3 regions of the Mesorhizobium sp. KACC 23794 genome follow, and region 1 is predicted to be linked to each of the others. Evidence: predicted binding sites of a transcription regulator. Region 1 holds the regulator's gene; each other region holds the start of a gene.
The links. Region 1 encodes PhoB, which activates phosphate uptake and scavenging genes when phosphate is short. Its sites were predicted from a motif close to TGTCATNNANCTGTCAT; they were not measured.
Positions count from the first base shown of each region.

Region 2: the regulator PhoB is predicted to act here: its motif matches at 1,908-1,924, upstream of ACSBOB_RS19460 (RNA degradosome polyphosphate kinase).
Region 3: the regulator PhoB is predicted to act here: its motif matches at 5,581-5,597, upstream of ACSBOB_RS17705 (PhoX family protein).

Region 1 is NZ_CP197465.1:1,040,196-1,050,360, forward strand. It holds gene pstA (phosphate ABC transporter permease PstA) at 1-879, shown strand, start outside; gene pstB (phosphate ABC transporter ATP-binding protein PstB) at 897-1,721, shown strand; gene phoU (phosphate signaling complex protein PhoU) at 1,896-2,603, shown strand; gene phoB (phosphate regulon transcriptional regulator PhoB) at 2,620-3,309, shown strand; gene ACSBOB_RS05300 (hypothetical protein) at 3,457-3,675, shown strand; gene ACSBOB_RS05305 (hypothetical protein) at 3,835-4,281, opposite strand; gene ACSBOB_RS05310 (hypothetical protein) at 4,797-5,021, opposite strand; gene ACSBOB_RS05315 (hypothetical protein) at 5,062-5,424, opposite strand; gene ACSBOB_RS05320 (hypothetical protein) at 5,537-5,713, opposite strand; gene ACSBOB_RS05325 (hypothetical protein) at 6,003-6,182, shown strand; gene ACSBOB_RS05330 (MFS transporter) at 6,324-7,565, shown strand; gene ACSBOB_RS05335 (UDP-glucose dehydrogenase family protein) at 7,769-9,091, shown strand; gene ACSBOB_RS05340 (acyl-CoA thioesterase) at 9,132-9,569, shown strand; gene ACSBOB_RS05345 (sugar-binding transcriptional regulator) at 9,674-10,165, shown strand, end outside.
Region 2 is NZ_CP197465.1:3,963,678-3,973,842, reverse strand. It holds gene ACSBOB_RS19480 (FAD-dependent monooxygenase) at 1-160, opposite strand, end outside; gene ACSBOB_RS19475 (zinc-finger domain-containing protein) at 203-448, opposite strand; gene ACSBOB_RS19470 (hypothetical protein) at 557-1,147, opposite strand; gene tnpA (IS200/IS605 family transposase) at 1,333-1,761, shown strand; gene ACSBOB_RS19460 (RNA degradosome polyphosphate kinase) at 1,989-4,196, shown strand; gene ppx (exopolyphosphatase) at 4,204-5,721, shown strand; gene ACSBOB_RS19450 (DoxX family protein) at 5,725-6,126, opposite strand; gene ACSBOB_RS19445 (DoxX family protein) at 6,332-6,751, opposite strand; gene ACSBOB_RS19440 (retropepsin-like aspartic protease family protein) at 7,252-7,953, opposite strand; gene ACSBOB_RS19435 (DUF1289 domain-containing protein) at 7,957-8,217, opposite strand; gene ACSBOB_RS19430 (nicotinate-nucleotide--dimethylbenzimidazole phosphoribosyltransferase) at 8,313-9,323, shown strand; gene ACSBOB_RS19425 (hypothetical protein) at 9,327-9,512, opposite strand; gene ACSBOB_RS19420 (sensor histidine kinase) at 9,617-10,165, opposite strand, start outside.
Region 3 is NZ_CP197465.1:3,617,189-3,627,353, forward strand. It holds gene dnaE (DNA polymerase III subunit alpha) at 1-2,359, shown strand, start outside; gene ACSBOB_RS17700 (hypothetical protein) at 2,484-3,338, opposite strand; gene ACSBOB_RS17705 (PhoX family protein) at 3,561-5,537, opposite strand; gene ACSBOB_RS17710 (ferredoxin reductase) at 5,649-6,404, opposite strand; gene ACSBOB_RS17715 (sulfite oxidase-like oxidoreductase) at 6,397-7,002, opposite strand; gene ACSBOB_RS17720 (DNA polymerase IV) at 7,164-8,531, opposite strand; gene ACSBOB_RS17725 (GNAT family N-acetyltransferase) at 8,598-9,197, shown strand; gene ACSBOB_RS17730 (M10 family metallopeptidase C-terminal domain-containing protein) at 9,351-10,165, shown strand, end outside.

The sequences.
Region 1 (10,165 bases):
ACCCGCGACATCTGGGTGCTGGCCAGCGCCAATATCGACTCGGCGTATAAAGGCCAGATCGACCTCAACGTCGCCGAGGGCAACCGCAAGGTTTCCGACCGGCAGGTCGCGCTGATCGACAAGCTGCGCGCCGAAGGCGCGATGACGGGCAAGTTCAACACGGGCCTGTTCTTCAACGGCGCGTCGAGCCGCCCCGAGATGGCCGGCATGGGCGTCGCCATCATCGGCTCGTTCTACATGATGGTGATCGTGCTGCTGCTGGCGCTGCCGATCGGCGTCGCCGCCTCCATCTACCTGGAGGAGTTCGCCAAGAAGACGAGGCTGACCGACATCATCGAGGTCAACATCAACAACCTCGCCGCCGTGCCGTCCATCGTCTTCGGCCTGCTCGGCCTGGCGGTGTTCATCAACTTCCTCGGCATGCCGCGCTCGGCGGCCCTGGTCGGCGGCCTGGTGCTGACCCTGATGACGCTGCCCACCATCATCATCGCCACCCGCGCAGCCCTCGCCGCCGTGCCGCCGTCGATCCGCTCGGCAGCTCTCGGCCTCGGCGCCTCGAAGACGCAGGCTGTGTTCCAGCACGTGCTGCCGCTCGCCACCCCCGGCATCTTGACCGGTACGATCATCGGTCTGGCGCGTGCGCTGGGCGAGACCGCGCCGCTTCTGCTCATCGGTATGGTCGCTTTCGTCGCCGACTATCCGACGACGCCGCTCGACCCGGCAACCGCGCTGCCGGTGCAGATCTACATGTGGGCGAACGAGGCCGAGCGCGCCTTCGTCGAGCGCATGTCGGGCGCCATCATCATCCTTCTGGTGTTCCTCATGGCGATGAACATCACCGCAATCGTGCTCAGGCGCCGTTTCGAGCGTCGCTGGTAGACGGAGAGCAGGTTCCCATGAACATCATGACCGAACAGAAACTGGAACAGGCAGTGAGCGGCAGCATGACTGCGAAACCCAACGAAGTGATCAAGATGCAGGGCCGCAAGGTTGGCGTTTTCTACGGGCCGAAGCAGGCGCTGTTCGACGTCGAACTCGACGTCCGGCAGAACCAGGTGACGGCGCTGATCGGCCCGTCGGGCTGCGGCAAGTCGACCTTCCTGCGGTGCCTCAACCGCATGAACGACACGATCGACTCGGCGCGCGTCACCGGCAAGATCACGCTCGACAACGAAGACATCTACGATCCCAAGATCGACGTGGTGGAACTCAGGGCCCGCGTCGGCATGGTGTTCCAAAAACCCAATCCGTTCCCTAAGTCGATCTACGAGAACGTCGCCTACGGGCCGAAGATCCATGGCCTCGCCAAGAGCAAGGCCGACCTCGACGGAATCGTCGAGTCCAGCCTGAAGAAAGCGGCTCTCTGGAACGAGGCCAAGGACCGTTTGAACGAGCCGGGCACCGGCCTTTCCGGCGGCCAGCAGCAGCGTCTCTGCATCGCCCGCGCCATCGCGGTGTCGCCTGAAGTCATCCTGATGGACGAGCCCTGCTCGGCGCTCGACCCGATCGCCACCGCGAAGGTGGAGGAACTGATCGACGAGCTGCGCGCCAACTACACGATCGTCATCGTCACCCACTCCATGCAGCAGGCGGCGCGCGTGTCGCAGCGCACCGCCATGTTCCATCTGGGCTACCTGGTCGAGGAAGGGGCGACGGACAAGATGTTCACCAACCCCGACGACAAGCGCACGCAGGACTACATCACCGGCCGCTTCGGCTAGGAACCGCGTCGAAATGCGTGATGACGGGCTGCAAATGTTGAGGTTCTGCGCTTCCGGTGCTCACGTACTAAAATGTACGCTCCGCTCCGGTTCTCGAACCTCACCATTTTCGCCTCGTCCTGACGCATTTCGCTCGCGGTTCCCCGGTGCTTCCATGAATTTTGGAGTTATTTGATGCGCGAACACACAGTTGCCTCGTTTGACGAGGATCTGAAACAGATCGACCAGCTGATCCGCGACATGGCGGGCCTGTCGAGTTCGATGGTCGGCGATTCGATCCGGGCGCTGCTGCACACCGACACGGCGGCGGCGCAGCGGATCATCTCCGAAGATACCGTCATGGACGCCAAGCAGCGCGAGCTGGATGACCGGGCGATCACGCTGATCGCCAAGCGCCAGCCGATGGCGCAAGATCTGCGCGCCGTGCTCGGCGCCATCCGCATGGCCGGCGACCTCGAACGCATCGGCGATCTTGCCAAGAACGTCGCCAAGCGCGTCGGCGCGATCGGCGAAGGCGCCACGCCGCGCGGCCTGTCGCACGGCATCGACGACATGGCGACGCTGGTGCTCGCCCAGATCGAAGGCGTGGTCGCCGCCTATACCGGGCGCCGGCCCAGCGAACTCGACCGGCTGCGCGCCGAGGATGAGAAGGTCGACCTCAAGTATACTTCGGTGTTCCGCGAACTCCTGACCTATATGATGGAGGATCCGCGCAACATCACCGCCTGCACGCACCTCCTGTTCTGCGCCAAGAATTTGGAACGCATCGGCGACCACGTGACCAACATCGCGGAAAACGCCTATTATGTCCTGACCGGTTCGCAGCTTCCGGCGAACCGCCCGAAACTCGACGAGACGGCAACGACCGTCCTCGCCGAATAACGGCAAGCGAGGCGCGATGATCGCTCCGAAGGTGATGGTGGTCGAGGACGAGGAGCCGTTGGGCGTCCTCCTCCGCTACAATCTGGAATCGGAAGGCTATCAGGTCGAAGTCGTCATGCGCGGCGACGAGGCGGAAATCCGCCTGCAGGAGAACGTGCCCGACCTGCTGGTGCTCGACTGGATGCTGCCGGCGGTGTCCGGCATAGAACTCTGTCGGCGGCTCAGGATGCGGCCCGAAACCGAGCGGCTGCCGATCATCATGCTGACGGCGCGTGGCGAGGAGAGCGACCGGGTGCGCGGGCTGGCTACGGGGGCCGACGACTATCTGGTAAAACCGTTCTCGACGCCGGAATTCGTGGCCCGTGTGAAGGCGCTGCTGCGGCGTGCCAAGCCGGAGGTGCTGTCTTCGGTGCTGAAGGTCGGCGACATCGTGCTCGACCGGGAATCCCACCGCGTCTATCGCAAGAAGAGCGAGATCAGGCTCGGGCCGACAGAATTCCGGCTGCTCGAATTCATGATGCGGCATCCCGGCCGGGTGTTTTCGCGCGGGCAACTGCTCGACAATGTCTGGGGCGAGACGATCTACATCGACGAGCGGACCGTCGACGTGCATGTCGGCCGGCTGCGCAAGGCGGTCAACACCGGCCGGCTGCCGGACGTCATCCGTACGGTGCGCGGCGCCGGCTATTCCATAAGCGAAGAATGATTGCCCATCCCGTCGCGGTTCCGCGGCGGGCGTCATTCCTGCGCAATCTCATTCCTTCAACATTGCTCGGCGCGCTACCTCGCCGCATTAGCGTTTTGTTATCCTTAACTCGCTACTCTGGCAGGCATGAAGGCTCCGGGAAACCATATGCAAATCCTGCCCAAGGATCGGAACATCGCCGAGATGGACGCCCTCATGGACGCCCAGGACGACCGCAAGACCAAGCTGGTCGACCGCCGCGCCATCCATGAATCGGTCTCCTATCTCAGAAGCCACGGCTTCGACACCGAAGAAGTCCAGCGCTGCCTGGTCCGCTATTTCTACGTCGACCTCGACCTGCTCAACGAAGCACTGACCGAGCACTGAGACCGACGTCGGTTAACCCTGACCGCCATTGGCATAGGCATACCAACACCCCCCGCAAAGCGCAGCTGGCGGGTGGCGTTCGAATCCTCAACAAGTCAGAGCCCGATCCGAAAGCCGGGCGGGTCGGCTCGGCGGGTCTTTTAGCCGCCGCCCCAGCGGTCACGACGTATCGATGAGCCCCGCCCCGCTGCAAGCCATTGCGCGCCGCGCCCTCATTGCGTGATCCTGCCAAGCCATCGCCGATCCGTTTTGCGCAAGACGCCGGTTCGGCCCGCCGCGAAACAGCCGCAGTCCGGCGAAAAAACCCTGCAAGCCGCCGAAGACGACGGCTAGCGCGCGGAAGCAGCGGGCGAGCCGCAAAGCCTCGGCGCAGCCATCGGCATCCGCCCCGCCGACCGCAGCCGCTGGCAAGGCAAGCGCGCCGCCAGCCTGCTCGATAGCAAACGCCCGCGCAACGGCCTCGGCCGGCCGCAAGAGCGCCAACACCAGAACGCGAATCCAGAGCGGCAGGACGCAAAGGAACTCGGCCAGAACGGCGAGCCTGAGCAGCACCGCTGCGATGCCCTTCAGCGTCTCCTGCTCATTTTCGCGTTCCGCCCGGTCCATTCCAGCCTCCGTTCGGAAAGCACAATAGCAGAGAGGCGGAAAAGAGCAAGGAAACTTTTCCTATATCCCTCCGACATTGTATTGCATCAGCGTGGAAAATCCGGCAATGCCCGATACCGGCGGCGGTCAAATTCAAACGCCGTTGGTATAATCCGCTCTTCCCCGGCCGCGAATAAATTCGCTATCCCGACGGCATGCTGATAGCATCTTGCGATCGGCAGCCTTTTTTAGGGCGCTGTCGATTGAGGGCTGACGATCCGCCCTGGCCCCAGCCGGGAAGTAGGACGTCATGTCTTCCAATTTTTCGTGTCGGCAGCAAGAAACGCCACCGTCCCAAAGGGATCGGGTGCCTGCTCGGCAAGGCGGTGGCTTGTGAGGTATCTCGGGCGATTGGCGGCCGAGCCCGCCGCATTGCTGCTGATCCTGCTCGCCGCCTCCGTGGTGGGATCTGCTCTCTACCTGGCCCTGAGCAGCATCACCTTCTGATTGATGGCTTGCGTAGGTCCGCGCCCGGCTCAGGCAGAAAGAATGTCCTCGATATTGTGGCCGGTCTTCTTGCGGTAGGCCCGGCGCGCCGAAACAACCTCCGTCCAGAAGTTTTGTGTCGCATGCGCCGGAGGGCCGTCGGCCGGTTCCCCCGAGGTCGAGGTGGTGACGCGGAAGTTCAGTTTCGCCGCATTGCGCAATGCCCGGATGGGCACGCCTTGTGCCCGCATTGCCGTGAAGGTGGAAGTCAGCATCGTCGTCGGTCCTGGCGCCGCTCCGCTGTGCGGAGCAATTTCATTGAACGGGCAAGGCCTGCGCGGTGAGCGCCTGCCCGCACGCCGCGGCCAGTTGGCGATTGGGCCTCTCCTCGCCGAGCGGCGTCGCCCAGCCGGCCTGCTCGACGAGCCCGGCCCGCTGGAAAGCCCTGGCGATCTTTATATCCGCCAGAATGCCGGCCGACAGCGGATCGCTCTTCGACCGCTCCAGACAGTAGGGGGTGAGGCTGGCCGCAACCGCGATCGCGGCAGCGTCGCTGGACATGCGTTGCGCGCCGCTTGCCGTCACCCAGCCGCCCCAGCTGAATCCGACGATCGCCAGAGCGAGAGCCCCCGTGCCCGCTCCGAAAAGAGCGGGAGGAACCCATTCAAGCGCATGCATGACGATGTCCGATCCTGGTGTGGACGCGCCCGCAGAATCTTGGGCGCGGCTTCAGCCTATCACCGAAACGACCGGCATGTGCGGAAATCGGCAGGGAGGCGCGGCATTACCTTTAATCGGCGGTTTTCGCCGACACGTCGACGCCCACATGCGCGGGCGGAGACCGGCGCACCTTGCGCGGCTTTTCCATCGGCGGCTTGTCGCTGCTGTTCTCCTCGACCAGCCTGCACCCGAGCCTGTAGGCCACATACCCCGTCAGCGCGGCAACTGCCAATCCAAACCTTGTCACGTCGCGGCCCTCCGCTGCCGGCGCTTTCGTGGCGGCGCGCCCGCGGGTTCTGCTTCAGCCTGGGGCGCCATGTATTTTGCTGCGAGCCGCGTTGCCACGAACGCAAGGCCAAGCCTGACAAGCCATTTGATCATCGAGAAACTCCTTTGCCGCACCTGAAACTCGGCTGGGCAGGCGGAGGTTCCGACCCCGTGCGCGGGCTCGCTGAAATGTCCAGAGGGCAAGGTTACATCGACATGCGACCTTTTCGTCATCGATGCGTTCATCCTCGTCATAAGGAATCATCGATATGGCGAAGAAAAGGACACCGGAGGGTGGACGGCTGGCGAAAGGCCGCGAGCTCGAAGTCCAGCATCTGGCCGAGACCACCGATCTCTCTCCCAATCAGGCGCGTGAGTTGTTGAACCGTCACGGCAACGACTGGGAGAAGATCCGAGATGAGGCGAAGACGTTCAAGGCCGAGGGCTGAGCCGGGGATGCACGATCGATCCGTCGATTTCGAGCGGCCGGCTGCATTATTCCTGGTCCAGCTTTGAATTAAGAGGCGATAAACGTCGCGATCCGCGCTAAGGACAGCGCGGTTCTTCATATCTCTCGCATATCGAGCCCGATGTCCTCTGAAGCCGCGACCGCCGACAGCCAGCGTTATGCTGCCTTCCGGCACCGCCCGTTCCTGGCCTTCTGGTCGGCACGGTTCCTGGCGACGTTCTCCACGCAGATCGTTTCCGTCGCCGTTGGCTGGCAGGTCTACGATCTTACCCGCGATCCGTTCGACCTCGGCCTGGTCGGCATCGTGCAGTTCATCCCGTCGCTGCTGCTTGTCCTGGTGACGGGAGCGATCGCCGACCGGTTCGGCCGCCGCCTGATCATGGGGTTTGCCGCAATGCTGGAGGCCGTCTGTGCCCTGGCGCTGCTTCTGCTCTCGCTGCGCGGCCTGACCGGCGTTGTGCCGATCTTCATCGTGCTCGCCGTGTTCGGCGTGGCGCGTGCCTTCTTCGGCCCGGCCGCGGCCTCGCTGGTCGCCAATCTCGTGCCGCCGAAGGATTTCGCCAACGCGGTGGCCTGGAATTCCTCTGCCTGGCAGACGGCGACGATTGTCGGGCCTGTCGCCGGCGGCCTGCTCTACGGGCTGTCGTCCGAGATCGCTTATGGCATCGCGGCCTTGCTGATGATGGCCAGTGCCGGCCTCGTTTTCATCATCCCGAAACCGGTGCAAAGAACCGGGACCGAACGTCCGTCACTCGACACGCTGTTTGCAGGTTTCCGCTACATCTGGAGCGAGAAGGTCGTGCTGGGCGCGATATCGCTGGACCTTTTCGCCGTGCTGCTGTCGGGGGCGGTGGCGCTGCTGCCCGTCTATGCCCGCGACATCCTCGATCTCGGCCCATGGGGCCTGGGGATGCTGCGCTCGGCTCCCGGCATCGGCGCCCTGGCGGTTGCCGTCTGGCTCGCCGGCCATCCCCTGCGCGATCATGCCGGCATCATCCTTCTGGTCTTCGTCGGGCTGTTCGGCGCCTTCACCGTCGTCTTCGGCGTCTCGACGATCGTCTGGGTCTCGATCTTCGCGCTCGCCATGCTCGGCGCCACCGACATGGTCAGCGTCTATGTGCGCGAGACCTTGATCCAGCTGTGGACGCCGGACGAGGTGCGCGGCCGCGTCAATGCGGTCAACATGGTCTTCGTCGGGGCGTCCAACGAACTCGGCGAGTTCCGCGCCGGGACCATGGCTGCCTTCATGGGCACAGTTCCGGCCGTCGTCTTCGGCGGCGTCGGGGCGATCGCCGTCGCCGGGCTTTGGGCCTGGCTGTTCCCGAAGATGCGCGACATCCGCCATCTGCAAGGGCGGGAATGAAGCCGTCGCCCTCCGGAATTGCCGCGGACTCTCCCGGTGCGGATCGATAGGCCCCGACGTTTATCCCATTGTCGCATTCGCATGGGAAATTACGCGGCAAATGTTTCTGTTGGCCGGTGCGTCGATCCGGCGTAGGGATGCGCCGCCCACCGCGTGGGCAGGCTTTGCGGGGAAGCATGCCCTCATCCGAGAGAAGGTAGTCTATGCGTATATTGATGGTTGGTGCCGGCTATGTCGGACTGGTCTCGGCAGCCTGTTTCGCCGATTTCGGACACCAGGTCGTCTGCATCGACAGCGATCTCGGCAAGATCGACGCCTTGCGCGGCGGAAAGATCCCGATCTACGAGCCGGGTCTGGGCGATCTGGTCTCGGCCAATCTGCGGGCAGGGCGCCTCAGTTTCGAATCCGACCTTAACGCGGCGATCGGCGGCGCCGAGGTGGTGTTCATGGCGGTCGGCACGCCGTCGCGGCGCGGCGACGGCCATGCCGATTTGAGCCACGTCTATGCCGCCGCCCGGCAGATCGCCGGCGCGCTGCGCGGCTTCACCGTCATCGTCACGAAATCGACCGTGCCGGTCGGCACCGGCGACGAGGTCGAGCGCATCATCCGCGAGACCAACCCGGACGCCGATTTCGCGGTGGTCTCCAATCCGGAGTTCCTGCGCGAGGGCGCGGCGATCTCAGACTTCAAGCGGCCCGACCGCATCGTTATCGGCATCGACGACGAGCGGGCGCAGGCGATCATGGCCGAGGTCTACCGCCCGCTCTACCTCAACGCCGCACCGATCATGTACACGTCGCGCCGCTCGGCCGAACTCATCAAATACGCCGCCAACGCCTATCTCGCCATGAAGATCACCTTCATCAACGAGATGGCCGACCTCTGCGAGGCGCTCGACGCCGACGTGCAGGACGTGGCGCGCGGCATCGGGCTCGACCAGCGCATCGGCGCGAAATTCCTGCATGCCGGCCCGGGTTACGGCGGCTCGTGCTTTCCCAAGGACACGCTGGCGCTGGTCAAGGCGGCGCAGGACGCGGCGAGCCCCGTCCGCCTCATCGAGACCACCGTCGCGGTCAACGACACCCGCAAGCGGGCTATGGCCCGCAAGGTCATGGCCGCCTGTGGCGGCGACGTGCGCGGCAAGCGCGTTGCCGTGCTCGGGCTGACCTTCAAGCCGAACACCGACGATATGCGCGAGGCGCCGTCGCTGGCGATCATCCAGGCGCTGCAGGATGGGGGCGCGCGCGTCAGCGCCTACGATCCGGAAGGCATCGACGGCGCGAAGGCCCTGCTGGAAAACGTCGATTTCGGAAAATCGCCCTACGCGATCGCGGAGGGCGCGGACGCGCTGGTCATCGTCACCGAATGGGATGCATTCCGGGCGCTCGACCTCGACCGCATCCGCAAGTCGATGAACGCGCCGGTGCTGGTCGACCTGCGCAACATCTACAAGCAGGAAGAGGTCGAGAAATACGGCTTCACCTATACCAGCGTCGGCCGGCCGAGGGCGAAGCGGGCTGCCTGAGCGGCGATCGGTCTGGCATGACAAGATACAGGGAGGACGAATGAGCGATCGGAACAAGCCTTCCGCCCGCGGCGACTATCGTCTGTTCCGCACCATCCAGACCCGCTGGATGGACAACGACATCTACGGCCACATGAACAATGTCGTCCATTATTCGCTGTTCGACACGGCGGTGAACGGCTGGCTGGTCGAGAATGGACTCATCGACCTTCGCAACGGACAAAACGTCTTCTTCGTGGTCGAGACCGGCTGCCGGTATTATTCCGAACTGGCCTTCCCGGACCTCGTCACGGCTGGAATCCGTGTGGCGAAACTCGGCACGTCCTCGGTGAGCTATGAGATCGGATTGTTCCGCAATGACGAGAAACAAGCGGCGGCCGAGGGCTTTTTCGTCCACGTTCATGTGGACCGCAAAACGCGCAAGCCGACCCCTCTCTCTCCGGAATCGCGCCTCGCGCTGGAGGTCATATCCGGTTGATGGGAGGAGGCGTTCGTCTTCACCGACGGCTGGGTTCACGCCGGCCATTTGCGGCAATTTGACTTTTGTCAGCGCGTGTGACTATTGTCGAAACCGGAGGAAAAATGCCCATCCGTCCGGCGGACCAGATCATACACAAAGCTGCGTGGCTCTACTATTCGCACGGCTTGCGGCAGGACGAGGTGGCGCGCGAGCTGAACATTTCGCGGGCATCGGTCGCCATGTATCTGCGCAAGGCGCGCGACACCGGCATCGTCACCATCTCGACCTCGACCCAGCTTTTCGCCGACGACGTTCTCGCCCGCGAACTTGAGGACGCGCTGAAGCTCGACGGGGTCTGGGTGGTGCCGGACAGCACGCACTCCTCCGACCCCACCGCCGACGTGCCGCTGGTGGCTGCCACTGTTTTCCTCGGCTTGATCGGGCGCGGCGCCCGCATCGGCGTCGCCTGGGGGCGAACGATCTATACGATCGCCGACCAGATGGCGCATGCCGACCTGCAGGGCGTGACGGTGGTACAGCTTTGCGGCAATCTCGGCGCGCCCTATTCCTACCGGCCCGACGAATGCACGATGGAGATCGCCCGGCGGCTGAAT
Region 2 (10,165 bases), 2.9 Mb from region 1:
CGTTGGGCGAAAGCTGAAGCCCGGCGCCGACCTCCCGCAACTGTGCGGAGCGCTCGAACAATTGCACGGAAAAGCCGCGCGCCGCAAAGGCGAGTGTTGCGGTCAGCCCGGCGATGCCGGCGCCGGCGATCAGGATTTTGGAAGGCCGGGCAGGAGCCATAGCAGTCCGACTTGGCCGGACCTGGAGCGTGCCGCGCTCCGCTCAGGCCGCCTGGCTGAAATAGGTGCAGCCTTCCGGCCGCGTCTCGGTCGCCTTCAGCGCATGGTCGTAGCGGTAGAGCGTCGAGCAATAGGGGCAGACCTTCTCGTCGTCGGCGCCCATGTCCAAAAAGACATGCGGATGGTCGAAGGGCGGGTTGGCGCCGACGCACATGAATTCCTTCACGCCGATCTCGATCGCCGCATGCCCGGCATCGTTCTGGAAATGGGGAATCGCGCCGCCAGCCATTTTTCGTCTCCTGATCGCTTTGCCGCGTCTTAGCAGGGGCGAGGGTTTTCGCCAACAGCGGCCATACGTAGCCATTTTCCCTCTAAAACCCTCTCATTAATGGCTATTCTAGAAAACGCCATGCAGGTTGAATTTCTTCAATATCTGGCCGTCTTCCGATTTGTCCATCATAGGTGAGCATTCCGGCACTCCGCCTGCTAAAGCCAAATCCAACCTGTATGATGCGGCGTATCCAGCATCAGTTTCCTCATCCTTGACGGCGGGAATGGCGTGAATGCAGGCTTGAAATCGAAGCATTTGACGCCAACGGGTGGCCCATTGCGGCCCAGCGCGATCTTCCACAACGAACAGCCCGTCGCATGTCGTTTCCAGGCATTCTATAAGACGGTCGAACCTGCCGGCGATATAGGAGGCAATGAACCATTTCGCGTCCTCTCGCCTGCTGACTGAAATTTCCTCAACTATTCGAGCGATATCCGAATGTAGTGACGTGCAGTCGGCAATCTGCTGCGGCTGCATCGTCTCGCAGGGCCGAAGCTTGTCTCCGAATCCAGCGTTCGCGAATAGTCTGGCTGCGTCCGGATGGGGCTTAGCGCCACCGGCAAACGCTGTCGTTGCACAGATAATCAAGAAGCCAACACAAAGGCTGATCAACTGCGTCAGCCAACTTCCGACCGGCGTCAACCCAGGAACTCGCATGGAATTTATGCTCTCCCGCGAAATTGCTATCCCTCCACGCTCGCCGTAGTTGCAACGACTGTCAAACCGCAAACCGCATAGAGGGCGGATCACAGGGCATTTTTTTAGAGTCCCCGATAGGGGATCAGGAAACCCCACGCCTTTAGGCGGCTGGGATTGAGTCGCATCCTGTGTAGATTGGCTTTATGGAAGCGTACAAGCGTGGCAGCCACACAGCTTGGGACTGTAAGTATCATCTGGTGTGGGTGACGAAGTACCGCTACGCGGTGCTTGGCGGTGATGTCGGCAACCGCTGCCGAGAATTGCTACGGGAGACTGCGCGAGCGCACGAGATGGTCATTCACGCCGGGTCGATCAACCGTGACCATGTGCATATGCTGTTGTCGATCCCGCCGCGCCTGTCTGTATCGCGCGCCGTGCAGCACCTGAAAGGGCGCAGTTCGCACAAGTTGCTGAGTGAGTTCGGGATATTGCACAAGCGCTACTGGGGTCAGCATCTGTGGGCGCGGGGCTATTGGGTGACGACGAGCGGCAACGTCACGGACGAGATGTGGATGGAGTACATTAAGAACCAGATGCCACCCGAGCCCGATGACGAGTTCAACGTGACGTGAGTGAATGCCGCGTCCGCCGACGGCGGACCGATCCGGCTTTGAGCCGTAACCCGAAGCCACCGCCTCTTAGGCGGTGGAGCATTCACGGCATCGAAGATTGCCGAAACGATCGTCTGTCCGTGCGGTACGGAAAGGGTAACCGGTTCTGAAATCAAACTGTCACATTCCCCTGTCAGGAGGTAGACTGCCGCGTCGAATGCGGGCGACAGCCGGGGATTTTTGCTGCCATGAACGAACTGAGACCATTGCAGGCGGAATTTGCGGCGGCGGAGACGGTCGCTGCCGAGATGGCGGCGGGCAATCCCGACCGTTTCGTCAACCGCGAATTCTCCTGGTTGCAGTTCAATCGCCGCGTGCTGGAGGAATCGCAGAACGTCCGCCATCCGCTGCTGGAGCGCGTGCGCTTCCTGTCGATCTCGGCCGCCAACCTCGACGAGTTCTTCATGGTGCGCGTCGCCGGGCTGGCCGGGCAGGTGCGCGAGGGCATCGCGTTGCGCAGCCCTGACGGGCGCACGCCGGAACAGCAGCTGGAGCAGCTTTTGCACGAGGTCGGCCGCCTGCAGGAGGACCAGCAGGAGAGTTTTGCCGCGCTGAAGACGCTGTTGCAGGAAAAGGGCATCGAGACGGTCACCGCCGATGCCTTGACCGAGGACGAAAAGGTCTGGCTGGAGGACCATTTCCAGCAGCAGATCTTTCCGGTGATGACGCCGCTGTCGATCGACCCGGCGCATCCGTTCCCGTTCATCCCCAATCTCGGTTTCTCGATCGCGCTGAAACTGAGGCACCGCAAGGACGGCGAGGAGATGAACGCGCTGCTGAGGCTACCGGTGGCGCTGAAGCGCTACATCAGGCTGCCCGACCAGCCGAAGCGCGTGCGCTTCATCCCGATCGAGGAGGCGGTCGGCGTCTATATCGGCCGGCTTTTCCCCGGCTATGAGCTGAAAGGCTCGGGCACGTTCCGGCTGATCCGAGACAGCGATATCGAGGTCGAGGAAGAGTCGGAGGATCTGGTCCGCCTGTTCGAAACGGCGCTGAAGCGGCGCCGCCGCGGCTCGGTGATCCGCATCGAGTTCGACGGCCGGATGCCGGCGGAACTGCGCGATTTCGTCGCCGGCGAACTCGGCGTCTCGTCGAGCCGCATTAGCGTCATCCACGGGCCGCTGGCGCTCAACCAGATTTCGGAGATCGTGGCGGTCGCCCGCGACGATCTGAAGTTCGTGCCCTTCAACCCGCGTTTTCCCGAGCGCGTGCGCGACCATCGCGGCGATTGTTTCGCCGCGATCCGCGAGAAGGACATGATCGTCCACCACCCCTACGAATCTTTCGACGTGGTGGTGCAGTTCCTGCGCCAGGCGGCGGCCGACCCCGACGTAGTGGCGATCAAGCAGACGCTCTACCGCACCTCCAACGACAGCCCGATCGTGCGCGCGCTGGTCGACGCGGCGGAAGCCGGAAAATCGGTGACGGCGCTGGTGGAGCTCAAGGCGCGTTTCGACGAGGAAGCCAACATCCGCTGGTCGCGCGACCTGGAGCGCGCCGGCGTGCAGGTGGTGTTCGGTTTCCTGGAATTGAAGACCCACGCAAAAATGTCGTCGGTGGTGCGCCGCGAGGACGGCAAGCTGCGCAACTACGTGCATCTCGGCACCGGCAACTACCACCCGATCACCGCGCGCATCTACACCGACCTGTCGTTCTTCACGACCGACCCGGGCATAGCCCACGACGTCGCGCAGATCTTCAACTACATCACGGGGTATGCCGAGCCGGCCGAGGAGATGAGGATCGGCATGTCGCCGCAGACGCTGCGCCCGCGCATCCTCAAGCACATCGCCGACGAGATCGGCCACGCCCGCGAGGGGCGCCCGGCGCGCATCTGGATGAAGATGAACTCGCTGGTCGACCCCACGATAATCGACGCGCTCTACGAGGCGAGCCGCAACGGCGTCGAGATCGACCTTGTCATCCGCGGCATATGCTGCCTGCGGCCGCAGGTGCCCGGCCTTTCCGACAACATCCGCGTCAAGTCGATCGTCGGGCGTTTCCTCGAGCACAGCCGCATCTTCTGCTTCGGCAACGGCCACGGCCTGCCGTCCGACGAGGCGGTCATCTATATCGGTTCGGCCGACATGATGCCGCGCAATCTCGACCGCCGCGTCGAGACGCTGGTGCCGATCACCAATCCGACTGTGCATGAACAGGTGCTGGGCCAGATCATGCTCGGCAACATAATGGACAACCAGCAGAGCTTTGAGGTACTGGCTGACGGCACCTCGCGGCGCATCGTGCCGGACGAGGGCGAGGAACCGTTCAACGCCCAGGAATATTTCATGACCAATCCCAGCCTGTCCGGGCGCGGCGTTGCGCTGAAGAGCAGCGCTCCCAAGCAGATCGCGCAGTTCAAGCGCCGCAAGAAGTCCGCAGCAGCCGCGACCTAGGCCCCGGATGCTGTCGAACTCCCAGGGTCGGCTGCAGGATCGCAGCCCGATCTCGATCATCGATATCGGTTCGAACTCGATCCGCCTCGTCGTCTACGAAGGCATCGCGCGCGCGCCGACCGTCCTGTTCAACGAAAAGATGCTGGCCGGCCTCGGCCGCGGCATCGTGTCGACCGGTAAGCTCGATCCCGAGGGCGTCACCCGCGCGGTCGACGAGTTCGGGCGTTTTCGCGCGCTGTCCGATCAGGCCGGTGCGAAGGAGCTTTATGTGATCGCCACGGCGGCGGCGCGCGAAGCCGTGAACGGTCCGGACTTCATCCATCGCGCCGAGCAGATTCTCGGCACCGAGATCCGCGTGCTTTCCGGCCGCGAGGAGGCCTATTATTCGGCGCTCGGTGTCATTTCCGGCTTTCACCCGGCCGACGGCATTGCCGGCGACCTTGGCGGCGGCAGCCTCGAACTGGTCGACGTGAACGGCGAGAACATCGGCGACGGCATCACCTTGCCGCTCGGCGGTCTCAGGCTGCAGGACATGGCGAAGAACTCGCTGGCGACGGCTGCGAAGATCGCCCGTGACGAGCTGGCGCGGGCGAAACTGCTGAAGGGCGGCGAGGGCCGGGCCTTCTACGCGGTCGGCGGCACCTGGCGAAACCTCGCCCGCCTGCACATGAATGTCACCAACTATCCGCTCGCGGTGATGCACCACTACGAACTCGGCATCGAAAGCTCGCTGCCCTTCCTGCGCCAGGTGGCGCGCGGGGAGACCGACAAGATCAAGGGCATCGACGGCGTGTCGAAGAGCCGCCGCTCGCTGCTGCCTTACGGCGCCGCGGTGTTGCTGGAGATCATCGCGGCGATGAAGCCGTCGAAGGTCGTCGTCTCGGCGCTCGGCGTGCGCGAGGGCTTCCTCTATTCGCTGCTGTCGCCGCAGGAGCAACGGACCGACCCGCTGATCTCCGCCGCCGAGGAACTGGCGTTGCTGCGCGCCCGCTCGGTGATGCATGCGCGCGAACTGGCGGACTGGACGGGTTATTCCTTCGGCGTCTTCGGCATCGACGAGACCGAGGAAGAGGTGCGCTACCGCCGCGCCGCCTGCCTGCTGGCCGACATCGGCTGGCGCGCGCATCCGGAATATCGCGGCACCCAGTCGCTCAACATCATCGCCCACGCCTCCTTCATCGGCGTCGACCATCCCGGCCGGGCCTTCCTGGCTTTGACCAATTATTTTCGCCATCAGGGCGTGTTCAACGACGCCGGCGTCGCCGAGATCGCCGCGCTCGCCACGCCGCGCTATCTGGAGCGGGCGCGGCTGCTCGGCGCGATGATGCGTGTCGTCTACCTGCTGTCGGCGTCGATGCCCGGCGTCATCCCGACGCTGAAATGGGAGCGGCGGCCGAATGACGGCTTGGCGCTGGTCGTACCGAAGGCTTTTGGGCGGCTGGCCGGCGAGCGGCCCGCCGGCCGGCTGGCGCAGCTGGCGCGGGTGACCAGCCGCAAGCTGGAACTTGTGATCGGCGAGGAATAAGACTCAGGCCCGCGCGCCGTCTATCGAGAAGCGGCCGGGGCCTGCAAGCGCCAGCGCGAGAAACCCGCCGGCAAGCCCGATGTCCTTGAGCAGCGCCTGCATGTGCAGGAAGGCGATGGCCGGATCGTCGACGCCCTGGCCGGCATGGCCGAGCACGCCGGCGGCGACGCAGAACAGCGCGAGCAGGATCGCGACGATGCGTGTGCGGAAACCGGCGACGATGCAGATGCCGGCGATCAGTTCGAAAAAGCCGCTGCCCCAGGCGACCAGCGTCGGCGCCGGCATTCCGAGGCCGGCGAAATAGCCGGCAGTGCCTGCTATGTTCGAGAGTTTCATGATGCCGTTCGGGATGAAGACGATGGCAAGCAGGAAACGGGCGATGAGCGCTGCGGCGTCGATGGGCATGATGGGCTCCGGCAATCGCCGGAGTGTGCGCCACGACCGGCGAAGTGTCACCGGGGAAATTTTGGCTGACCCAGACGCGCGCCCGGATTGTGCAGGAAAGGGATAGGGGGACAGTCCGTTCGGTTCCGGGTCCCGCCGTCACGCAGACATGACGACCGTCGGAATCAAGCAGACTGTCCCCGCATTTTGACAATGCGATACGGCGTTATCCGCGGCGGGCGTCGAGTGACAGCGCGCCGGGGCCGAAGGCGGAGAGCACCAGCAGGCCGCCGGTGATCGACAGGTTCTTCAGGAACATCAGCATCTGGATCTGGTCGGCGAAATTGGTGTGGGCGACCAGCGAGGCGGCGATGGTGAAGACCGCGAGGGCGATGGCCGCGATGCGCGTCTTGAAGCCGACGAGGATGGCGAGGCCGCCGAAGAATTCGAGCAGGCCGACGACGACCGCGGCCACCATCGGCAGCGGCAGGCCGATGCTGCCGAACCAGCCGGCGGTGCCGGAAATGTCGGTCAGCTTGCCGAAGCCGGCGAAGAGGAACAGGATCGAGAGCAGCAGTCGGGCGGCGAGGACGACGGCGGAGCCGCCGGCTGGGTAGGCGCGGGTCAGGGAATCGTTGACGGACATGATGTTTCTCCAGGGAGGGGTTTGAAGTCGCGGCGAAGATAGCCCAAGCCCGTCGTTCACCAAAGATGGCTATCGTTCGACACATCGTTCACTTATCGAGCAATCTGGCAGGCTCTGTCTGCGCTCTGCGTAGGCGTCGACGCCGCCTTGTCTTCGAACCGTCCTTGCCACCGGGCGTCATCGCTGGAGGCGGTCGGAGACGGTGGCCGGATACATCGTCGACAGACGAAAGGGTCGTCCACCCCATCATGCCTCGGACTCGAAACCATGAAGCCGATTCGGAAGAGGCTGCGCCTGTACGACGGAGAGCCAGATGAGTGAACGCGATAGGGGGACGGGGAGAAGGTGGCAGGCCGCAAAGTCGCCGCTTCTCCCTTCTTCCCGTCCTTACGGGGAGAAGGTGCCGGCAGGCGGGTCCAGCGCCAACGGTCAAGCTTCGGCCCGTTGGTATAAACCACAGCCAGATTATCCAATCGCGGGCGAGCAGCGGATCGTAGCGCTCAATCGCGCAAGGTGAGCCGGTCGCCGCGCATGTCGAAGCCCGACAGGGTCGAGATGAAGTTCATGCCGAGCAGGCTCTGGCCGAGCGTGCCTTCGGCGGCCACCAGGATCGGCTGGTTGCGGCGTATGATGCTGCCGACGGTGATTTCGCGTGCCCGCGTCCTCGCCGCGTTGGTGGTGCCGTTGGCGGTGGCGACGGGAATCGAATAGGCGAGCGAATTCACGTCGATGCCGGCGCGGCGGGCATCGTCCACGGTCAGGACGGTGCTGGTGGCGCCGGTGTCGACCAGAAAATCGACCGGCGCGCCCTCGACCGTGCCGCGCACCTCGAAATGGCCGTTCTCACGCTTTTCCATCATCACCGTGGCGCGTCCGTCGCCGTCGACGCTGGACAGCGGGCTGCCCGGCACTAGTCCGGCGGTGACGCGCGAAGCCACGTCCTGCAACTCGTAGCGGTACTGGTAGCCGGCGACGAACACGAGCGCGATCGCCAGCCAGGCGGCCGCGGCGCGCAAGCCGCCGCTCAGGTTGCGGCGCGACGCCAGCAGACCGGCGGCGAGCACCGTGATGATCGCCCCGCCATAGACCAGCCGGGCAAAGCTGTTGCTGTCCAGCCCCAGAATGGAGCCGCTGGAATGGGTGACCAGCAGCACCGCAAGCCCGATGCCGACGATGATGATGCCGATGAAATAGCGGTTCATCCGTCACTCCGCCATGCCGCGCTCGCGCGCCATTCGCGTGCGGCGGGTCTCGCGGCGCGGCCGGCGCTCCACCGTCTCCAGCCTGGCCGGCAGCAGCGCCATCACGCCGCGCCGCTCGTCGTTGGTCATGCCGATCCACCCGGCGATCTCGTCGCGCGTGCGGCCGCAGCCGAAGCAATAGCCCGTCTTCATGTCGATCGAGCAGACGAGGATGCAGGGCGATTCGATCACGGTCTGAAGATTTCCGTTTGGTCTCCTGCACATGGGACAGGCGGACAAGCAATGCAAGGGCGCGATTGTGCCACGTGGCGGGACCGTCTATGCCCCCGGCAACGACGACCGACTGTGGTGGACGCGACATGGAATCAGCACTCCCCTTCGACGACATCCGCGCCCTGATGCGGCAGTTGCCTGCCGGCGACGAGGGGCTGGCCGAGCGCGTGCGCTTCGACTTCCTGTCACGGTCGCGCCGCTTCGGATCGCCGGGCCGGCTGGAGGAGATCGCGGTGTGGCTGGCGCGCTGGACGGGACGCGCCCCGGCGGTACGCCGGCCGCTGGTCGCGGTGTTCGCCGGCAACCATGGCGTGACAGTGCACGGCGTGTCGCCGCGCCCGGTCGAGGAGACGGCGCGGCTGGTCGAACTCTGCGCCGCGGGCGGCGCGGCGATCAATGGCGTCTGCCTGGCCAACGATGTCGGGCTGAAGGTTTTCGACCTCGCGCTGCATTTGCCGACCGGCGACATTTCCGCCGAGGCGGCGCTCGACGAGCGCGGCTGCGCGGCGACCATGGCGTTCGGCATGGAGGCGGTGGCCGGCGGCACGGACCTGCTCTGCATCGGCGATCTCGGCGTCGGCAATTCGACGGTGGCCGCGGCATTGCTTGCCGCCCTGTTCGGCGGTTCGGGCGCCGATTGGGTTGGGCAGGGCTCCGGCGCCGATGCCGCGATGATGGCGCGCAAGGCGGAAATCGTCGACCGGGCGCTGGCCCTGCATCGCGGGCATCTCAGCGATCCGCTGGAAACGCTGCGGCGGCTGGGCGGGCGTGAATTCGCGGCGATTGCCGGAGCGATCCTCGCGGCGCGCATGGAGCGCGTGCCGGTCATCCTCGACGGCGGCGCGGCGATTGCCGCCGCGGCGCTCCTTCACCAACTCGACGCGAGCGCGACGGCCCATTGCCTCGTGGCGCAGCGGCCGGTGGATGCCGGGCTGGCGCGCGCGGTCGAAAGGCTCGGGCTGAAACCCATCCTCGACCTCGGCATATCGGGCGGCGAAGGGACGGCCGGCGCGCTTGCGGCTGGCGTCGTCAAGGCCGCCGCCCAGGTGGCCACGACCTTCGCGGAAATGCGCTCCGCCGCTTCCGGCCGCGCCTGACCGCTACTGCACCTGCCCGGTCAGCAGCGTCGTCCACAGATGAAAATTGGACGGCAGGTCGCAGAAGCCGGCATCATAGCGGCGCGGCGTGCATTCCGGCTCGAACCGCTTTCCCGACGGCGGCGCGCTCTGGCAGGCCGACAGCAGGACCAGCGCCAGCATCGCTGAGGTCGGCACGAGCAGTCGCATGGTCGGCACTCCGATTCTTCGGTCCACGACAAATCTAGAGCATCGGCACGGAAATTTCAGCATGCTTGTCAGGGGCCTGTGCGGCCAGCAATGGGGCAAATCCGCTACCGCCGCCGCCCGGCAGCCGCGGCGCCTTGCGTCGGCATGGCGGGCAGAGCCTCCATCACGCGCGACGCAGGGAACACGACGACCACCTCGGTGCCTTCGCGCAGTTTTGAGCGGATGTCGAAGCTGCCGCCATGCAGTTGCGTCAGTCCCTGCACGATCGGCAGGCCGAGGCCGGTTCCCTGTTCGGCGCTCTTGATGGCGATCGAGCCCTGGCCGAAGGCCGAGAGCACGACGGGAATCTCGTCCTCGGCGATGCCGGGGCCGTTGTCCTTCACCGACAGATATTGCCCACCGCCCGCCGTCCAGCCGACCCGCACGCGGATCTCGCCGCCGGTCGAGGTGAATTTCACCGCGTTGGAGAGCAGGTTCAACGTGATCTGCCGCACCGCGCGCTCGTCGGCAAACAGCCGCGGCATCGATTTTTCGAACTCCTCGACGATGCGGATGTCCTTGCCGCGCGCCCTCAGCGTCATCATGTGGCAGCAGTCCTCGACCACCAGCGCCAGCGACAGCGCCTCCTCGTTGAGCTGGTAGCGGCCGGCCTC
Region 3 (10,165 bases), 2.6 Mb from region 1:
GCATGGCATCCCGGTCGGACCGGGACGCGGCTCGGGCGCCGGCTCGCTGGTCGCCTACGCGTTGACCATTACCGACATCGACCCGCTGCGCTTCTCGCTGCTGTTCGAGCGCTTCCTCAACCCCGACCGCGTCTCGATGCCCGACTTCGACATCGACTTCTGCCAGGACCGGCGCGAGGAGGTGATCCGCTACGTCCAGCAGAAATACGGCCGCGACCAGGTCGGCCAGATCATCACCTTCGGATCGCTGCAGGCGCGCGCCGTGCTGCGCGACGTCGGCCGGGTGCTGCAGATGCCCTACGGCCAGGTCGACCGGCTGTGCAAGATGGTGCCGCAGAACCCTGCCAACCCGGTCAAGCTGAAGGATGCCATCGAGGCGGAACCGCGCTTTGCCGAGGAGATGGAGAAGGAACCGATCGTCGGCACGCTGCTCGACATGGCGCAGAAGCTGGAAGGCCTCTACCGCCACGCCTCGACGCACGCGGCGGGCATCGTCATCGGCGACCGCGCGCTGTCGGAGCTCGTGCCGATGTACCGCGATCCGCGCTCCGACATGCCGGTCACCCAGTTCAACATGAAGCTGGTGGAAGAAGCCGGCCTGGTCAAGTTCGACTTCCTCGGCCTGAAGACGCTCACCGTGCTGGAAACCGCGGTGAAGCTGATCCGGCGGCGCGGCATCGACATCGACCTGGCAAAACTGCCGCTGGACGACCAGAAGACCTACGACATGCTGTCGCGTGGCGAGGTCGTCGGGGTGTTCCAGGTGGAATCGGCGGGCATGCGCAAGGCCCTCATCGGCATGAAGCCGGACCGCATCGAGGACATCATCGCGCTGGTGGCGCTCTACCGGCCGGGGCCGATGGAGAACATCCCCACCTACAATGCGCGAAAACACAAGGAAGAGGAGATCGCGTCGATCCATCCGATGATCGACCATCTGGTGGCTGAGACCCAAGGCGTCATCGTCTACCAGGAACAGGTGATGCAGATCGCCCAGGAGCTGTCCGGCTATTCGCTTGGCGAAGCCGACCTGCTGCGCCGCGCCATGGGCAAGAAGATCCGCGCCGAGATGGACGCGCAACGCGCCCGCTTCGTCGAGGGCGCGATCAAGAACGGGCTGTCCAAGCAGCAGTCGGATTTCATCTTCGACCTGCTGGCCAAATTCGCCGACTACGGCTTCAACAAATCGCACGCAGCCGCCTACGCCGTGGTCTCCTACCAGACGGCCTATCTGAAGGCGCACTACCCGGTCGAATTCCTGGCGGCGTCGATGACGCTCGACATGGGCAACACCGACAAGCTGGCGGATTTCCGCCAGGACGCACTGCGCCTTGGCATCGACGTGGTCCCGCCTTCGGTGAAAACCTCGTACCGGAATTTCGAGGTCGAGGAGAACCGGATCTTCTACGCGATGGCCGCCATCAAGGGCGTCGGCGACGCGGCGGTCGAGCACATCGTCGCCAGGCGCAAGGAAAAGCCGTTCGCCGATCTCGAGGATTTCTGCGAGCGCGTCGATCCGAAGATCGTCGGCAAGCGGGTGTTCGAAAGCCTGATCCTTGCCGGTGCGCTGGACTGCTTTGGCCACGACCGATCGGCGATGATGGCTGGGGTAGAGCGTATGATGGGCCTGGCGTCGCGGTCGCATGAAGACGCCGCGCTTGGCATCATCGACATGTTCGGAGCCAATTCGGCCGGCCGCCAGCAGAAGCTGCATCTGCCGGCGGTCGATCCGTGGCTCGCGGCCGAACGGCTGCACAAGGAATTCCTGGCGGTCGGCTTCTATCTCTCGGCGCATCCGCTCGACGAATACAAATCGGCGCTGGTCAAGATGCGGGTGCAGAACTGGGCGGAATTCTCCGCCGCGGTGAAGAAGGGCGCCACCGCCGGTCGTCTCGCGGGCACGGTTACCTCGAAGCAGGAGCGAAAAACCCGCACCGGCAACAAGATGGGCGTCGTCATGTTCTCCGACCAGACCGGCCAGTACGAGGCGGTCATGTTCTCCGAGACGCTGGCGCAGTATCGCGACCTGTTCGAGCCCGGCCGTTCGGTGGTGCTGACGGTGGCGGCGGAAGATCGGCCGGAGGGCGTCAACCTGCGCATCCAGACGGCGCAGTCACTGGAGGACGAGGCGAGCCGCGTGCAGAAGGCGCTACGCATCTATGTTCGCGACGCCGCGCCGCTGAACACGCTGGCTGGCCAGCTCGGCGTCAAGGGCGACGGGCAGGTCAGCTTCATCGTGCTCAAGCATGACGCGCGCGGCGAGGTCGAGGTGTCGCTGCCCGGCGGCTACCGTATCTCGCCGCAGGTGGCGTCGGCGATGCGCGCCGTGCCCGGCGTGGTCGAGGTGGAACTGGTCTGAGCAGGTTTGGCCGGCTTGGCCGCCAGACGAGCGATGGTCCTCGCGGGCAGCACGGATCGTCGCCACGCAGCAGAAAATCCGCTGTGGCCGTCGATTTTTGTTTTCACACCCGCCGAGGGCGCCGTCACGACGTGTCGGCGCGCTCCAGCGCGTACACCGCCAGCGCATGGGCGTGCGCCAGGATTTCGTCGACCTCGCGGATTCTGCGGGAATGGGTGGCGGACGGGTCGTAGCGCGACAGCCGGCCGCCAGGCGGACATCCGCGCCGCAGCGGCGAGAGGCGCCGGGATCGGTCGGCGTCGGATTTTTCCTGCGCCGGCGCGGCGTCGCGTCGGGCTTTCCAGCGGGCGAAGCGATTTGCCTGGCCCGGCAGGTCGTCGAGTGCCGAGGCCAGCGCCTCCAGGCGCAAGGCCAGCCGCGCCGCGTCGATCGGATCGTCGGGCGACGGAGGCGGCGGCAGGGGGCGGTACGGCGAGCCGAAATCGAGGGACATGACGCGCGGGATGGCGTGCGCGGGCATATGACGATGGCAGGGACGGAACGGTCGCCGCAGCGGATCGAGGAGCGACAGGCTCATCGTGCGCAGGGCGGGTTTTGGACGTTTCTTCGGCCCTACCGGCAAGAAGGCGCGGGGGCCTCGCCGCATCGCGGGCGTCGGCTTGCGGGGGCGAACCGGCGGCAATACCACGACAATCCCGTGAGCCGCCGCGATGATCAGCCGCCGCGCGGCAGCCTCGGCCGGACGCAGCAGTCGCAATATGGCGCGGTAGAGATGGCGGGGGAGGGTAAGTGCCGGGGACAGTTTACTTTTTTCGGCCCGCGCCAACCTTGAAGCGGCTGCGTCTTCCTGCCCAAAGAAAGTAAACTGTCCCCCAGTGCCCAGCCCGGTCCCAAAACCCACTTCAGCCATGCCGACGAGCATGGCGAGCAGGCGCTTCAGCGCCTCCCAGTTGCGCTCGATTGCCGCAGTCCCGTCCATCGCCGCCGCGTCCTCCGGAAAAGGCCAGCGCGACTATCGCACCGATCGGCATGGATGTAAATAATCCTAGGAAAATAATCCTTGGATGTTTGTGATGACTGCCGTGGCGCTCGTCCCTGCAACTTCCGGCATTATACCGAGGGCTGTTTGCCTTGACCTGCCGGCGGGTGACGTTGAATTGGATGGGCCGGGCCATCTGTCGGTCAAGCCGGCCCAACCGGCTCAGCTCCCGATCACACCCTTATCCTGTTTCGTGATAACCACCAGCGACGGGCGCGCCGGCATGCCGTTGACGAAATCCGGCCAGTTGGTACCGGCATCGGCAACCGACGTCGCGTCCTCGTTGTCGTCGAGGCGCAGCGCGCCGGGATGCTGGACCGACACGAACAGCGTGGTTCCGTCCGGCGTGAAGGCGGGCGAGCAGCATTCCGAGCCGACCGGCGGGATGTAGAAGAGTTTCGGCAGCGCCCGGCCGGGGCCTTCCGTGTCCATGGCATAAAGCGCGTCGGCGAGACCCTCGGGCGGAGGGCCGTCGGTGGTTACCCAGATGCGGCCGGCCGGGTCGACGCCGATATTGTCGGGATCGGTGAACCAGCCATTGGCGGTGGTTTCAGGATGGTAGCGGCATTCGTCGGCGGGCACGGCCGGATCGCCGCACAGCACGAACACGTCCCAGGTGAATTTTTCCGCCGCATGATCGGGTTTCTCCGGCGCGCCGGGCGGCACCAGCTCGAGCAGGTGTCCGTTGGGATTCGGGCCGCGCGGGTTGGCGACGTTGATGGTCTCGCTCTCGTCGCCGCCGCCGGCGGGCAAGCGGTCCTCATTCTCGGTCATCGCCACGTAGAGCTTTCCGGTGCCGGTGTGCGGGATAAACCCTTCCGGCCCATCCATCGGCGTCGCGTCGAGCAGATCGGCGGCGGCGCGGGTGTTGAGCACCACGTCGGCCTGCGTGGCGAAACCTGCCTCCGCCGTCAGCGGACCCTGGCCGGCGACCAGCGGCAACCACTCGACGCTGCCGTCGCTGGAAAATTTAGCTACCGACAACGTGCCGCTGTCGAGCAGGTCCTTGTTGGCGGCGCGGTCGTTCGGATTGTATTTGTCGCGCGTGACGAAGCGGTAGAGATATTCGAAATCGTCGTCGTCGCCCATATAGATGACGACGCGGCCGTCCGGCGCCAGCGCTACCTGCGCGCCTTCATGGGTGAAGCGGCCGAGCGCGGTGCGCTTGACCGGCTTGGCAGCGGGATCGAACGGGTCGATCTCGACCACCCAGTCGAACTTCATCCACTCGTTCGGCTCTTCCTCGAACTTGAAGCGCGGCTCAAGGCGCGACAGCGAATAGAGGTCGTTTTCCTCCTCGTCCCAGCCCTGGCGCTCGACCAGTTCCTGGTCGGGCAAGGTCTTGTGGTCGCCGGCGAAGACGTCCATCGCGCCTTCCTCGCCTGACAGCATCGTGCCCCACGGCGTGATGCCGCCATTGCAGTTGGAGATGGTGCCGAACACGGTTCTGCCGGTCGGGTCGGCCTTGGTCTTCAGCCGGTCGTCGCCCGCCGCCGGACCGGAGATCGCCATCTCGGTGCCCATATGGACGCGGTGGTTGTATTGGCCGTCCTTCACAACCTCCCATGCGTTGCCGTTGCGCCTGACCTCGACGATGCTGACGCCGGTCGCGGCCATGATCGCGCGGATCTGCGCGTCGGAGAGCTTTTCGCGAAAATCCTCGTCGGTGAGGCCGGGAAACATCAGGTAGGGGTCGACATATTCGTGGCTGACGACCAGCAGGCCATGATCCGAGCTATGCGAGCCATGCGGCAGCGGGATGAAGGCGGTGAAGTCGTTATTGTAGCCGAACTGGTGTTCCGCCGCGGGTCCGTCGAGCGTGGCGAGGTCGAAGGCCGGGCTGTCGGAGAAGATCGCATCGCCCCAGCGCAACAATACCTGCCGGTCGTAGCCTTCCGGCCAATGGTCGGTGTTGTCGCGGACGCGGGTCAGCTCGGTGAACTTGAGGCTGGAGACGTTTTCTCCGGCCTTCGCGCCGGCCGGCGCCGAGGCGGAGCCGATCGCGGCCAGTGCGGTCGAGGCGAGAAAACCCTTGAGCACGGTGCGGCGGCTCACGCCGTCGGCCAGCACGGAGCCATAGGTCTGGCCGAAATTCTGGCGTCGGGTAGGGCGCTGGCGGGTTTTCTGGCGGTCGGTCATCGGCTGGCTCCGGGCTTGCTGCCGGAGTCTCTGCCACAGGAAAATGACGGTTCGACAACAGCGGTGTGAAGCAGTAGAGGAACCGGCCGCAGCGTGCGCAAGCAGACGGCGTTACTGCCCGAAGCGCTCCGTCCTGATCCGTTCGGGCGCTACGCCGGCAGCGACGAGCGCATCGGCGGCGGTCGAGACAAAGGCGTTGTTGCCGCAGACGAAGACATGCGCAGGCGCCGCGGGAAGGCCGGCAAGCACCGTCTGGACCGCCGCGGGATCGATGCGCCGCGACAAATCCTGCGCGCGCCTCGCCGGTTCGCGCGTGATGGCGAAAGTCAGGGCGAAACCGTCGTCGCGCGCCTCCAGCGCCAGCAATTCGTCGCGAAAAATCACCTCGTCCCAGTTGCGCGACGAATAGAGCAGGGCGGCCGGCACGCGCGCGTTTCGCGCGGCGCGGTGGCGCAGCATGCTCATCAGCGGCACGACGCCCGATCCGCCGCCGACGAGCAGCAGCGGGCCGCTATCCGCGACCTCCCACACGAAATGGCCGCCGAGCGGCGTCTTGATCTCGATCTCGTCGCCGGCCGCCGCCACCGCGTGGAAGAACGATGAGACCTCGCCGTCGTCCAGCCGTTCGATGGCAACTTCGATCTCCTTGCCACTTTCCGGGACATTGGCGATCGAATAGCTGCGCTGCGCCGTATAGCCGTCCGGCGCCGTCAGGCGAACGTCGGCATGCTGGCCGGGGCGCCACGAGAAGGGCGTGGCCGGGCGGATGAAAAAGCTGATGACCCGCGGCGTTTGCCGGACGATTTTCGTGATCGTGGCCGGCTGCCAGTGGACTGGCCGAGTGGTACCCGGCGCGGCGTCAGTCATCCGTATAGCGCTGCTCGCGCCACGGATCGCCGTATATGTGGTAGCCGCGCAGTTCCCAGAAACCGCCGGTGTCCTGGTCGATGAACTGCAGCCCGTCGATCCACTTTGCGGATTTCCAGAAATAGAGATGCGGCACGAGGAGACGCGCCGGCCCGCCGTGGTCGGCGGAGATCGGCTTGCCCTCGTAGCGGATCGCCACCATCGCCTTGCCGCCAATGAGATCGTCAGTCGGCACATTGGTCGTGTAGCCGTCGAAGGAGTGTGCCAGCGTATAGGGTTTCGGCGTCTCGATGCCGGCCTCGGCAAGAATGTCGTCGACCAGCACGCCCTCCCAATGGGTGTCGAACTTCGACCAGGCGGTGACGCAGTGGATGTCGCGGGTCATGCGGCTGATCGGCAGGCGGCCGAATTCGTCCCAGGTCCATTTCGCGACCGGCTTCGGCCCGATCTTCAGCGTAAAGCTCCAGTCCTCGGTTTTTACGCGCGGCGTAGGCCCGGCGGAGAGGACGGGAAAATCCTCGGTGAGATACTGGCCCGGTGGAAGCCGGTCGGACGTTTCGCCTGGCGGCTGCCGGCTGCCGAACCCGCGTGTCACCATGGCAAACATCTCCCTTCCGGATATCGCGGCGAATGTATCGTGCTGCGATTGCCCCGGCAATCGGCTTGCCGTCCCATCGGCGTGTGCGCGAAAGGCTGGCGCTCTACCGCAAATCCATCATTGGACTTGCACCCGAGCCGAACCCTGGTTCGAACGACCGGCTAGATGCGCTCCCACGGATGCCGCACCTCGGGCGCCTCGTCATCCTCGCCGGGACGCAGCGGGCGGCCGCGATGCCCGGTCCCGAATGTATAGCCGGTCTCCACCGCCTTGCGGCCGAACTTGTCGCGCAGCGTGTCGATCGCGCCTTCCGCCATCGCCCGCTTGCGCGCCTGCTCGTCGATCAGGTCGGGCGGATCGGCGCGGCCGTCATCGGAAAGGTCGCTGACGCCGATGCCGAGCAGCCGGTATTTCGTGCCGTCCGCCTCCTTCTCGAGAAGCTGCAGGCCGGTCTGGAAGATTCGGTCGGCAAGCCGCGTCGGGTCGGCGAGCTGTCGGTTGCGGGTGCGGAGCCTGAAATCCTGCGTCTTCAGCTTCAGCACGACGGTGCGGCCGGCGATATGCGCCTTCTTCAGCCGCGTCGAGACTTTTTCCGAGAGCGCCCGCAGCACCGGCACGAGGTCGGCCATCGAGGCGAGGTCGGTGTCGAAGGTGGTTTCGGCCGAAACGCTCTTGGCGTCGCTGTCGGGATGCACCTGGCGGGCGTCCTCGGCGCGCGCCAGCCGGTAGAGGCGGTCGCCCATCGTGCCGTAGCGCCGCATCAGGTCGCCGCGCTCCATCTTTTGCAACTGGCCGATCGTGCGGATACCGTCCTGCTCCAGCGTCGCTGCAAAGGCTTTTCCGACGCCCCAGATCAGCGTCACCGGCTGGCCGGCGAGAAACGAGAACGCCTCCTTCTCGCCGAGGATGGCCAGGCCACGCGGCTTCTTCAGGTCGGAAGCCACCTTGGCCAGGAACTTGCAGTAGGAGAGGCCGATGGAAATCGTGATGCCGACCTCCTTCTCCACCGTGCGCGCGAAATCGGCCAGCACCAGCGCCGGCGGGCGGCCATGCAGGCGCTCGGTGCCGCCGAGGTCGAGAAACGCCTCGTCGATCGACAGCGGCTCGACGAGCGGGGTCAAGGCCTGCATCATGGTGCGCACCTCGCGGCCGACGCGCACGTATTTTTCCATGTCCGGCGCAATGACGATCGCTTCCGGGCAGGCTTCCAGCGCCTTGAACATCGGCATTGCCGAACGCACCCCCTTGATCCGGGCGATGTAGCAGGCGGTGGAGACCACGCCGCGTTTGCCGCCGCCGATGATGAGCGGCTTGTCGCGCAACTCGGGATTGTCGCGTTTTTCGACGGCGGCGTAGAAGGCGTCGCAATCGATATGGGCGAGATGCAGCCCGTAAAGCTCCGGATGGCGGGCGAGCCGCGGGCTGCCGCATTGCGCACAACGCATCGCGAGGCCTGGCTGAAGCGTCAGGCAGTCGCGGCAGAAGCCGTGGTCGGGGTTGTTGACAGGCTTTGCCATCGATGCGAACATAAACAGAACATTGCGGATGATAGGACAGCGGCACGCCACCTGCAAGGCGTTGCGACGGAGGAGGTCATGACGGAAACGGTCAAGCCGCTGACGCCAGACTTGTGGCCGGCGTTCGAGGATCTGTTCGGCAAGCAGGGCGCCTGCTATGGCTGCTGGTGCACGCATTTCCGATTGCGGCCGGCGGTCCGCCGGGAGAATGACCGGCAGCGTAACAAGGATCATATCCGAGCTCGCATAGAGGCCGGCCCGCCGCCCGGCCTGCTTGCCTTCGAGGACGGCAAGGCGGTCGGCTGGATGCAGATCGGCCCGCGCGCCGACGTGCCCGAGTGGAACAATGCCGGACGCGTTTCGGCGCCGCTGAAACCGGACCATGGCGCAGACGGCCAAGTCTGGGCGATTTCCTGTTTCTTCATCCGCAACGCGGCGCGGGGCAGGGGGCTATCGCACCGGCTGGTCGGAGCGGGTGTTGCGTTCGCCCGGGAAAGCGGGGCGCGGCTGTTGGAGGCCTGTCCCATCGACCAATCCAAGGATTCCCGCTCCGTCGGGCTGTTCGTCGGCTCGACGCGGGTGTTCGAAAAGGCCGGTTTTTCGCGCATGGCCGAGCGCAAGGCCGGCCGTCCGCTGATGAGGCTGGAACTCGGTGAGGGCCGCCCGCCAGGATCGTAGGGTGTTTTGCCAGATATCCGCAACGCTTGTCGGGATCAGGCGGCGGCCCCGGCATTTTTGTTCATTCTGCAACCTGCGGAAGTGCCCGCGGGAGTCTATCGGCCCGGGATGGCCTGTGCCATAAGCGGTCGAAGGAAGAATTGAGGGCTGGAAATGCCGGATATCATTGAGACGGCTGACGCTGCGGCAAGCAAGAACACGAGCTATACACTGGGCATCGGCCAGACTGCGCAGGGTTACCTGACCAGAAGCGGCGGCGTCACCGAACACGACTGGTACAAGGTCAATCTCGTCGCCGGGCAGACCTACACCTTCGCGCTCGCCGCCACCGGCGTCACCAACAATAGCCTGGAGGATCCGTATCTGCGGCTTCGCAACAGCAACGGCGCGCTGTTGGAAGAGGATGATGACGGCGGTCCAGACCAGTTTTCGAGCATCACCTACAGGGCGACCACGACCGGCACCTATTACCTGGACGCCGGTCCCTTCGACGACGATTCCGCCGGCCAGTACGGTATTTCAGCGGTGCTGGGCAGCCGGGCCCACTACGACACGATGATGGGGGCAGGCGACCTGACCAGCATCGTCCTGTCGTGGAGCACGCCGGGAACGCCAGCGACGGTCACCTGGGGCGTGCGCGCGAGTTTTGTCGGCAGCACCGACGCGGCGAACAACAGTGCGCCGTTCAGCCAGTTGAGTGCGAAGCAGATCGCGGCGGTCGAAATGGCGCTGGGCGACTATGAGGAGATCGCCAACATCACGTTCACCCGGGTCAACCCGAGCGGCACGACCAACAATGCCACGATGCTGTTTTCGAATTACAAATCCACATCCGATGGATCGGGCGCCTATGCGCTTTACCCGGACGATACATCGTCGTCGGCTGCCAGTGGCGACGTGCGTTTCAACACCGAGAGCGTGTCCACCACCGATCTGGAGCGCGGCACCTATTCCTATTCGACCGTCCT